DNA from 2 places in the Agrobacterium sp. fls2-241-TYG-188a genome. Region 2 is predicted to be linked to the other one. Evidence: predicted binding sites of a transcription regulator. Region 2 holds the regulator's gene; the other holds the start of a gene.
The links. Region 2 encodes PhoB, which activates phosphate uptake and scavenging genes when phosphate is short. Its sites were predicted from a motif close to TGTCATNNANCTGTCAT; they were not measured.
Positions count from the first base shown of each region.

Region 1: QRN85_RS19340 (DUF2794 domain-containing protein) is a predicted target of PhoB. The motif match lies at 2,791-2,807, and genes of this name have one in related genera.

Region 1 is NZ_JARVRD010000007.1:92,688-98,064, reverse strand. It holds gene QRN85_RS19350 (ABC transporter permease) at 1-1,248, shown strand, start outside; gene QRN85_RS19345 (Bax inhibitor-1/YccA family protein) at 1,559-2,296, shown strand; gene QRN85_RS19340 (DUF2794 domain-containing protein) at 2,375-2,767, opposite strand; gene QRN85_RS19335 (DUF1223 domain-containing protein) at 3,061-3,804, opposite strand; gene acnA (aconitate hydratase AcnA) at 4,008-5,377, opposite strand, start outside.
Region 2 is NZ_JARVRD010000002.1:64,477-69,853, forward strand. It holds gene pstC (phosphate ABC transporter permease subunit PstC) at 1-420, shown strand, start outside; gene pstA (phosphate ABC transporter permease PstA) at 417-1,739, shown strand; gene pstB (phosphate ABC transporter ATP-binding protein PstB) at 1,808-2,623, shown strand; gene phoU (phosphate signaling complex protein PhoU) at 2,711-3,427, shown strand; gene phoB (phosphate regulon transcriptional regulator PhoB) at 3,559-4,242, shown strand; gene QRN85_RS07165 (cold-shock protein) at 4,766-4,975, shown strand; gene QRN85_RS07170 (hypothetical protein) at 5,202-5,377, shown strand, end outside.

The DNA of each region.
Region 1 (5,377 bases), on a different contig from region 2:
TTGGGAGCGGTCGCTTTCGCTTTTATCGTTCTCAGGCTTGTGGCCTGGGGCATCAGGGCCGTTGCCAAGAGAAGCCCTCGCGTCCATTCCGCAGCATTGCGGCTGGCGATCGGCAACATTCATCGCCCCGGCGCTTTGACACCCTCCGTAGTGTTATCACTGGGGCTCGGTCTGACCCTGCTGGTCACGCTCACGCTGATCGACGGCAATCTTAGACGGGAACTCACGGGCAGTCTGCCAGAGCGGGCACCGAATTTCTTCTTCGTCGACATTCAAGGTGCCGACCGGGATGGGTTCAAGGCGCTTGTCCAAAAAGAAGCGCCGGAGGGTACGTTGACGGAGGTGCCCATGCTGCGGGGTCGCATCCTTGCTCTCAACGGCCAGGACGTGACCAAGATGGAAGTGCCTGCTGCGGGCCGATGGGTCCTGCGCGGAGACCGTGGCATCACCTATGCCCAAACCATGCCCGACAATGCCAAGCTCACAGAGGGCACGTGGTGGAGCGGCGATTATAGCGGCGAGCCTCTCGTTTCCTTTGCGGCGGAAGAGGCGGGCGAACTGGGTCTGAAGATCGGCGACAGCGTGACCGTCAACGTATTGGGACGTAACATTACCGCAAAAATTGCCAACCTGCGCGACGTGCAGTGGGAGTCGCTTTCGCTCAACTTCGTCATGGTCTTTTCGCCCAACACGTTCCGCGGCGCACCTCACTCCTGGCTGGCAACCCTTGCAGACCCGAGCGCGACTGCCGCCCAGGAAGGCGAAATATTGAGAAAGGTCACCGCGAGCTACCCCACCATCACCACGGTCAGGGTCAAGGACGCGCTCGATCTGGTCAACAGTCTGGTTGAACAGTTGGCGACGGCGATCAGGGCCGCAGCGGCTGTTGCCCTGATTGCGTCTGTCCTGGTTCTCGCAGGTGCCTTGGCGGCTGGAAACCGGGCACGGACCCACGACGCTGTCATTCTCAAAACGCTCGGTGGCACCCGTGCCATGCTAATCCGCGCTTTCTCGTATGAATATATGATGCTTGGTCTGGCCACTGCGGTATTCGCACTCCTCGCAGGTGGGGTCTCCGCATGGTTTGTCGTCGCCCGGATCATGAAGCTGCCATCCAGCTTCCTGCCGGATGTTGCGATCGCAACCATCCTTATCGCCTTGGTGATGACGGTTGGCATTGGCCTTATCGGGACATGGCGAATCCTCGGCCAGAAGGCAGCGCCCGTGCTGCGTCAAACCGGCGAGTAGCTCTCATGTCTTGTGAGATAAATTGCCTGAGCGGAGAATGAATATTTCGGGTGGCCACATGCATAGCGTGGCGCTAGAAAATTGCGCGCAACTTAACCTTTGCGATTAATCGGGAAGTTCAATCTCCAAAACGTTATCGGTTTTCGCGCATACGGTGTTTTTTCGACATTGAAAGCTCTTGTAACTGAAATGGGATATCCTCATATTCTCCGGTAGGCTTGCTGTAGCTCCGCAGCGGCGCCTGGGTTATGATCCCGAGTACGGTCATATCCCGACACCGTAGGAACTTCGGAGCTCAAAAGAGGAAACAATGGCTGATTTCAACAACTACCAGAATCGCATGGCCCAAGGCCGTGCCCAGTCTGGTGCGATGATCGATGAAGGTCTTCGCACATACATGCTGAAGGTTTACAACCTGATGGCTCTTGCGCTGGTCATTACCGGCGTGGCTTCGTTCGGCACCTACACTCTGGCGGTTTCAAATCCTGCCTTCGCACAGCTGCTTTACACATCGCCGCTGCGCTGGGTCATCATGTTCGCACCGCTCGCGCTGGTGTTCTTCCTGAGCTTCCGTATTGAGAAGATGAGCGTACCTGCTGCACAGGCTACCTTCTGGGCCTACGCTGCGCTGATGGGCGTCTCCCTTTCGTCGATCTTTATCGTCTTTACCGGCGAGAGCATCGTACAGACGTTCTTCGTGACAGCTGCTTCCTTTGGCGCCCTGTCGCTTTACGGCTATACGACCAAGAAAGACCTCTCCGGCCTCGGCTCGTTCCTGATCATGGGTCTGTTCGGCCTGATCATCGCGTCCATCGTCAACATCTTCCTGCAGTCATCCGCAATGGGCTTTGCGATCTCCGCCATCGGCGTGCTGATCTTTGCTGGCCTGACCGCATATGACACGCAGAAGATCAAGGAAATGTATTTCGATGGTGACGATGTGGCCGTTGCTGGTCGCAAGGCTATTATGGGCGCACTGACGCTCTACCTCGACTTCATCAACCTGTTCACGTTCCTTCTGCAGTTTCTTGGTAACCGCGACGAGTAACCGATCAGACTTGAATCAAGAAAGGCGGCTTTCGGGCCGCCTTTTTTTTTATGCTTTCGGCTCAACGAAGATGAGCAGTCACTCGATCAGTCGCAGTACCTTATCAAACACTTTGAGGACCTGTGACAGTTCATGTCCGCGTTTGAGGATGCGGCCATCGACATTGACGACGCTGAAAGCGCCCTGTTTTGCGGCAAGCTTCGGGTTCTTCTCGATGCGAAACAGAGGCATTTCCCCTGACCGCTTGAAGACCGAGAACACCGCCTTGTCTTTCAGATGGTCGATAGCATAGTCCCGCCACTCACCTTCTCCCACCATGCGTCCGTAGATGCGCAGGATGGCGTCCAGTTCACGCCGGTGGAAGGTAATCGGCAAGGGGTCCTTGCTCTGCTTGTACTCGCGAAGATCGACAACGGGTGAACTATCTCTGTGAAAAGAAGCTGCGCGCTGCGCATCCGGCTGATCGGTCATCAGGTAACCCCGCTCGACGGCAAATGACAATTTCAAGACAGTCTGCCGCTCTGTCGGCGAAATTGCAAGCTTCGTTCTGGCCAGGCTGGCCGGCTTTACGCGGTAAGGATTTGGGCAGGAAGTGCATTAGCAAATGCCCTATTTCGGTCAAACCATGGCCTGAATTGAGTGGAATATAGCTATTGTCAATTGATGCCTAGGCACCAAGATGACCCGGTCCGGTGCATTGACCCTTTACCCCCAGCCCCCAATGCCCGGATCGGATCTCCCTCAGCCCCCTGAGATGCTTCCCCTTACTGCAGCAGGACACTCGCCCCGACGATCGCTGCCGGATTGCCCTGCGCATCGGACGTCTGCAGCAACACCGCACAGCCGCCGTTTTTGGCCTTGCTGAGAATGCTGGCGGGAAGTTTAACGGACATGGACTTTCCGTCCCACATCCCAACCGTCTGCACGTCATAAACGCTATGCCAGTATGATATCTTCTTTCCCTGGTTCTCACCCTTCTGCACGTCGACCACTTGCTCTCGGTTGAAGTAAGCGACCACCACGTCAGCTTTGCCCTTCCCCTCTCCGATATCGATGGCGATCTCATCTGCCACACGCGAGGCTTTGACTGGCACACTCAAGCCTTCGCCAGCGCGAGTGAAAGCGTCCAGGCGGCCATAAATGGCCTGCACATCCGCCCCTTTCACGTGGTCACGGCCATTGACGACCGCTTGAGGGGTATAGACATTGTTGCGACCGAGCGCTCTGGCATAACCATACTGACGCTCAGTATTTTCCTTAGAAGCCAGCGAATCTGCCCAGCCAAGATAATTCCAGTAATCGACATGGTAAGACAGTCCAACCACATCACCCTTCTGGATGAGCTTGCGCAAGGCCTCATCAGCAGGCGGGCAGGACGCGCATCCCTGCGACGTGAACAATTCGACAACGCCCTTCACCTGCTCCTGCGCCTGGACCGAGACGGAAGCAAGCATACTCAAGGCGAAGACCGAAAGACCGAAATTCAGAGACCCGTATTTGAGAGACATTGCGAGAACCCTTGCCTGGACATTTTTCCAGACTATTGATGCAATCAATTCATGTCGGGAAGCCGATGGCGAAAATAACGCCTAAGCCTCTTCAATGGAAAGTCACGATGGGGTGAGGCAATAGTCAGCACGACCATCGCACTACCTTTCACGCAAAAACGCCGGGATTGCTCCCGGCGTTCAAACTTCATCAGGCGTGCGCCTTAGGCGGCCAGATCGCGAAGAACGGTCTGCAGAATGCCACCATTGTTCATGTAGATCACTTCATCCAGCGTATCGATGCGGCAAAGAAGCGGAACTTCCTTCACGCTGCCGTCACCATAGGTGATCTTGGCAATCTTTTTCTCGCGTGGCTTGATATCGCCTTCGAGACCGTCGATCTCGACGGTTTCATCGCCCTTGAGGTTGAGGCTTGCCCATGTCGTGCCTTCCTCGAAGACGAACGGCACAACGCCCATTCCGACGAGGTTGGAGCGGTGAATACGCTCGAACGACTGCGCAATCACGGCCTTCACGCCCAAAAGATTGGTACCCTTGGCAGCCCAGTCACGCGAAGAGCCGTTACCATATTCCACACCGGCAAAGATGACGAGCGGAACGCCCTCAGCCTTGTACTGCATGGCCGCATCGTAAATCGACATCTCTTCCTTGGACGGATAGTGGATGGTGTAGCCGCCTTCCTTGCCGTTTGGCCCAAGCATGTGGTTACGGATACGGATGTTGGCGAAGGTGCCGCGCATCATCACTTCGTGGTTACCACGGCGCGTGCCATACTGGTTGAAGTCTGCAACCGCCACGCCGTTTCCGGTGAGGTAGGCACCTGCAGGGGATGCTGCCTTGATCGAACCGGCCGGAGAAATATGGTCGGTGGTGATCTTGTCGCCGAAGAGACCGAGAACGCGCGCGCCCTTGATGTTCTTCAAGCCTGTGCCGGTCTTGCCCATGCCCACGAAGTAAGGAGGGTTCTGGACATAGGTGGACTTGTCGTCCCACGCATAGGTCTGGCCCGGAGGAACCTGAACGGCCTGCCAGTTTTCATCACCCTTGAAGACGTCCGCGTACTTGGACTCGTAGAGTTCACGCGTGACATATTTCAGGATGAATTCCTGGATTTCTGCCGATGTCGGCCAGATATCCTTCAGGAAAACTGGCTGTCCGTCAGAACCCGTGCCGATCGGCTCCTTGGTCAGATCCTTCTGGACCGTACCGGCGAGCGCGTAGGCAACGACGAGCGGAGGCGAAGCGAGGTAGTTCGCCTGAACGTCGGGCGAGATACGGCCTTCAAAGTTACGGTTGCCAGAGAGGACGCCCGCGGTAATCAGACCCTTGTCGTTGATGGTCTTTGAGATCGGTGCTGGCAGCGGACCGGAGTTGCCGATGCAGGTCGTGCAGCCAAAGCCAACAAGGTTGAAGCCGATGGCGTCCAGATCCTTCTGCAGACCGGACTTTGCAAGATATTCACCAACGACCTGAGATCCAGGTGCCAGCGATGTCTTGACCCAAGGCTTGGATGTCAGACCCTTTGCAACGGCGTTGCGGGCGAGAAGACCAGCGGCGATCAGAACCGATGGGT
Region 2 (5,377 bases):
ATGCTGATCCCCTACGTGTCGTCGCTTTCGGATGATATCATCACCGCGGTGCCGCGTGCGCTTCGCGATGGTTCGCTCGGTCTCGGTGCCACCCGTTCGGAAACGGTCAAGCGGGTCATTCTGCCTGCCGCTCTGCCCGGCATCGTCGGCGCGATCCTGATGACCGCGTCGCGCGCCATCGGCGAAACCATGATCGTGGTTCTGGCCGCAGGCGTTGCCGCCCGCCTTCAGCTCGATCCGTTCGAGCCGATGACGACCGTAACGGTCAAGATCGTCAGCCAGCTGACGGGCGACCTTGAGTTTACCTCGCCGCAGACGCTCGTTGCCTTTGCGCTCGGCATCACACTCTTTGCCATTACTCTTTGCCTCAATATCTACGCGCTCTATATCGTGCGCAAATACCGGGAGCAGTACGAATGACCGAGGTCGTTACCCAGGGCTTTGCCGCCCCAGCCGCAACGAAGAAGGTCCGTCGCGATATCGGCATCAAGCGCCGATACGCAGCCGAGCGCCGCTTCCGCACCTACGGCCTTGCCGCCATTTCCTTCGGCCTGCTGTTCCTGTTCCTGCTTCTCTGGTCGGTCGTCGGCAAGGGCTATACGGCATTCCAGCAGACCATGATCACCGTGCCGGTCGAGTTCTCGCAGCAGATCATCGACCCGGACAATGTCCGTGCCCAGAACCCTGGCAAGCTGATGACCGCGAACTATCCCGTGGTTGCCCGCAATGCAGTGGCAAAGGCGCTCGGCGTTTCCCTGGATGATCGTGATGCCCTGAAGGCTGTCAATTCTTTGATCTCCGACAGCATTCGCGGACAGTTGCGCGATCTGGTCGTGGCCGATCCCAGCATCGTTGGAACCACCCGCACCGTTGCCCTTCTGGCGTCGGGCGATCTCGACAGCGTCGTCAAGGGTCAGGTCGATGTTTCCGTCAACGAACAGAACCGTCGCATCTCCGATCAGCAGCTCGCATGGGTCAAGCAACTGACCGACGCCGGCCAGCTGGCCAAGGAGTTCAACACCGGCATCTTTTTCAACGGCGCATCCAGCCGTCCGGAAGCCGCAGGTGTCGGCGTGGCCCTCATTGGCTCCTTCTATATGATGATGATCGTTCTGGTCCTTTCGCTGCCCATCGGTGTTGCCGCCTCCATCTATCTGGAAGAGTTTGCACCGAAGAACCGCCTGACGGACCTCATCGAAGTCAACATCAACAATCTGGCTGCCGTACCGTCCATCGTTTACGGTCTGCTTGGCCTGTCGGTCTTCATCAACTTCATGGGCTTCCCGCGCTCGGCTTCGCTGGTCGGTGGCTTCGTGCTGACGCTGATGACCCTGCCGACCATCATCATCGCCACCCGCGCGGCGCTGAAGGCGGTGCCGCCATCCATCCGCGCTGCGGCTCTGGGCCTTGGCGCATCCAAGATGCAGACCATTTTCCACCATGTGCTGCCGCTGGCCATGCCCGGCATTCTTACCGGCACCATCATCGGCCTGGCACATGCCCTTGGCGAAACCGCACCGCTGCTGCTCATCGGCATGGTCGCCTTCGTCGCGAATTATCCGACAACGCCGATGGATCCGTCCACGGCCCTGCCGGTGCAGATCTACATGTGGGCGAACGAAGCGGAACGTGCCTTTGTCGAGAGAACGTCAGGCGCCATCATCATCCTGCTTATGTTCCTCATCGTCATGAATGTGGGTGCAATCCTGTTGCGTCGCCGCTTCGAGCGTCGCTGGTAGGCCATCACAACGTGCCGACCGGTTTTTCGTCCGGAAATGCGATAAAACAAACACCGGGAGCTTTAATTATGAATATGTTGTCGGAAGCAGCAGTTGAGAAGGCGCTGGACAAGAAAATGAATGATGTAACATACAAGATGATTGGTAAGGACGTTTCCGTTTATTACAGCGAGAAGCGTGCTCTTTACGACGTGAACCTGAATGTCCGCGAGAACACGGTCACCGCGTTGATCGGCCCGTCCGGGTGCGGAAAATCCACCTTTTTGCGCACGCTCAACCGTATGAACGATACGATCGACGGCTGCCGTGTCACGGGCAAGATCACGCTCGATGAAGACGATATCTACGATCAGTCCATCGACGTGGTGGAACTGCGCGCCCGCGTCGGCATGGTGTTCCAGAAGCCGAACCCATTCCCCAAGACGATCTATGAAAACATCGCCTATGGCCCGCGCATCCATGGTCTTGCCCGCAACAAGGCGGATATGGACCAGATCGTCGAGTCCAGCCTGCAGAAGGCCGGTCTGTGGAACGAAGCCAAGGATCGCCTGCATGAATCAGGCACCGGCCTGTCCGGCGGCCAGCAGCAGCGTCTGTGCATTGCGCGCGCGATTGCTGTGTCTCCTGAAGTCATCCTGATGGACGAGCCATGCTCGGCGCTGGACCCGATTGCGACGGCAAAGGTGGAAGAACTCATCCACGAGCTGCGCGCAAACTACACCATCGTCATCGTCACCCACTCCATGCAGCAGGCAGCCCGCGTCTCGCAGCGCACCGCCATGTTCCATCTGGGCCATCTGGTCGAAGAAAACGACACCGACAAGATGTTCACCAACCCGGATGACCAGCGCACGCAGGACTACATCATGGGCCGCTTCGGCTGATCTGCCGCAGGTTGAAACCATTCGCGTGGCACCGCTTGAGCCCGTCCGGGCTTGCGGGCCAGCGCATCGAAACTGGAGATTTCGTACATGCCGACACATTCCCATATCATGTCCGCCTATGACGAGGAGCTGAAGTTCCTCACCCGCCGCATCGCCGAAATGGGCGGTCTGGCGGAACAGATGTGCGCCGATGCGGTGCGCGCGCTCGTCAATTCCGACGCAGCACTTGCCCAGAAGGTCATATCCGACGACACGATCCTCGATCATGCCGAGCGTGAGATTGGCGACAAGGCCATCGTCACCATCGCCAAGCGTCAGCCCATGGCTGCCGACCTTCGTGAAATCATCGGCTCGCTGCGTATCGCTGCCGATCTGGAGCGCGTGGGCGACCTTGGCAAGAACACCGCCAAGCGCGTCATCGCGGTTGCCGGTACCGGCGTTCCGCGCAAGCTGGCCCGCGGTCTGGAGCACCTGTCGGAACTGGCGCTGGTGCAGCTCAAGGAAGTGCTTGACGTCTACTCCACCCGTTCGGCGGAAAAGGCCCAGGCCATCCGCGAGCGCGATGAAGAGATCGATGCCATGTACACCTCGCTGTTCCGCGAGCTCTTGACCTACATGATGGAAGATCCGCGCAACATCACGACCTGCACGCATCTCCTGTTCTGCGCCAAGAACATCGAGCGCGTTGGCGACCACGCAACCAACATTGCCGAAACCATCTACTACATGACCACCGGCAGCCAGCCGGAAGGCGAGCGTCCGAAGGACGATAGTTCCAACACGCTTGGCGCAGTAACCGAGTGAGTTGCAGCATCGGCGCCGAAGGTCGAACATGACCTTCGGTCGGCCCGATGTGTCGATCAACATGCCAGAGCGGCCGCAATGCGCCCCGAAGAACGCCTTGCGCTCTGGTCAGACTGGCGGAGTTCAAATCCATGGTGCCGAAAATCGCAGTTGTCGAAGATGAAGAAGCGCTCAGCGTTCTTCTCCGCTACAATCTGGAATCCGAAGGTTATGACGTCGACACCATTCCCCGTGGCGACGAGGCGGAAATCCGCTTGCAGGAACGCACCCCGGATCTTCTGATCCTGGACTGGATGTTGCCGGGCGTTTCCGGCATCGAGCTTTGCCGTCGCTTAAGAATGCGCCCGGAAACCGAACGCCTGCCGATCATCATGCTGACGGCGCGTGGCGAGGAGAGCGAGCGCGTGCGGGGATTGGCGACCGGCGCTGACGACTATGTGGTCAAGCCGTTTTCGACCCCAGAGCTGATGGCACGCGTCAAGGCCATGCTGCGCCGTGCCCGCCCGGAAGTTCTGTCCTCCGTCCTGAAATGCGGCGATATCGAACTCGACCGCGAAACCCACCGCGTGCACCGCAAGACCCGCGAAGTGCGTCTGGGGCCAACCGAGTTTCGCCTGCTGGAGTTCCTCATGGTCTCCCCCGGTCGCGTCTTCTCGCGCTCGCAGCTTCTGGATGGCGTATGGGGTCACGATATCTATGTGGATGAACGCACCGTGGACGTTCATGTCGGCCGTCTGAGAAAGGCGCTCAACTTCTCCAATATGCAGGATGTCATTCGCACCGTGCGCGGCGCGGGCTATTCCATGGAAGCCTGACGGGCCTTTCGACACCCTTTTGAAGCACAACGCGCGCAGGATGTTCTGGCTGGAACACGGCGCGCGTTTCCTGTTTTATGCCAGGATCGAACAGCTGCCGCCGAGGGAACCGTCGTTTGCGTTCATCGCTAGGATAAATTCTCAGGTTCTGGCGGCGGCTCCAAACTTCGCCCTCGGGTGCGAAAAAGGGTAGGGCGGGATTTCCTTTTCCAAGCGATTTTTCTGAGTAAAAACAACAGGCAGGGACATTGCGGAAATTGAAATAGCGATACGGGTAATTATTCTTCTGACCGTGCCTTTACGTTGCAAGATAAAAGCGAATTTCAATTATCTGTAATTTAAGGTTTGACTATCAGGGAATAACCCTCTATCAATTGGTCATCGATATTTTGCTTGCTGAGCTTTGGTTGCCGCGCGATTAGCACCGCGTTTTGAACTAACCCTTTCCTTCAAAAAAATCGCTATACTCGCACACAGGGCGTCAGTTCTGTGATCTATCACTTATGCTTTGAAAGGGTTCATTATGACCACAGGCACAGTAAAATGGTTTAACTCCACCAAGGGCTTCGGCTTCATTCAGCCAGACAACGGCGGCACGGACGCATTCGTACACATCTCCGCTGTAGAGCGTGCAGGTATGCGCGAAATCGTTGAAGGCCAGAAGCTGAGCTACGACCTTGAGCGCGACAACAAGTCGGGCAAAATGTCGGCTTGCAATCTCCAGGCTGCTTAAATACGGAATCTGCTTTCCTTTGACCACGGATGTACTGGCACTGTCGAAAGTATGAGACCAACCGAGGTCAGGCACGTTGCCTGGCCTTTTTTTGTGCCGCAGCTCGGCACATGCGCCAGAGCGTTTTTCATTTGCGAAATCCGCCTCCGGCCACCCAATCCACTCCGCATCGGCATTTTTTTGAAATCGATCCCGATCTCAGCCGAAGCGACAGGAAGGAAAATCCATGTCCGAAACACACAGCAAATCTCGCCAGCAGGCTGAGAAGGCATTCGGCGCCACGCAGACGCAGTTCTTCGCTCGCGGTCACGCCGTGGACGAACTGAACTCGATTGCGCAGGCGCGTGATGAAAAGACCCAACGCTTGCGCGAAGCGCGTCTTGCCAAGGAATTGCAGGATAG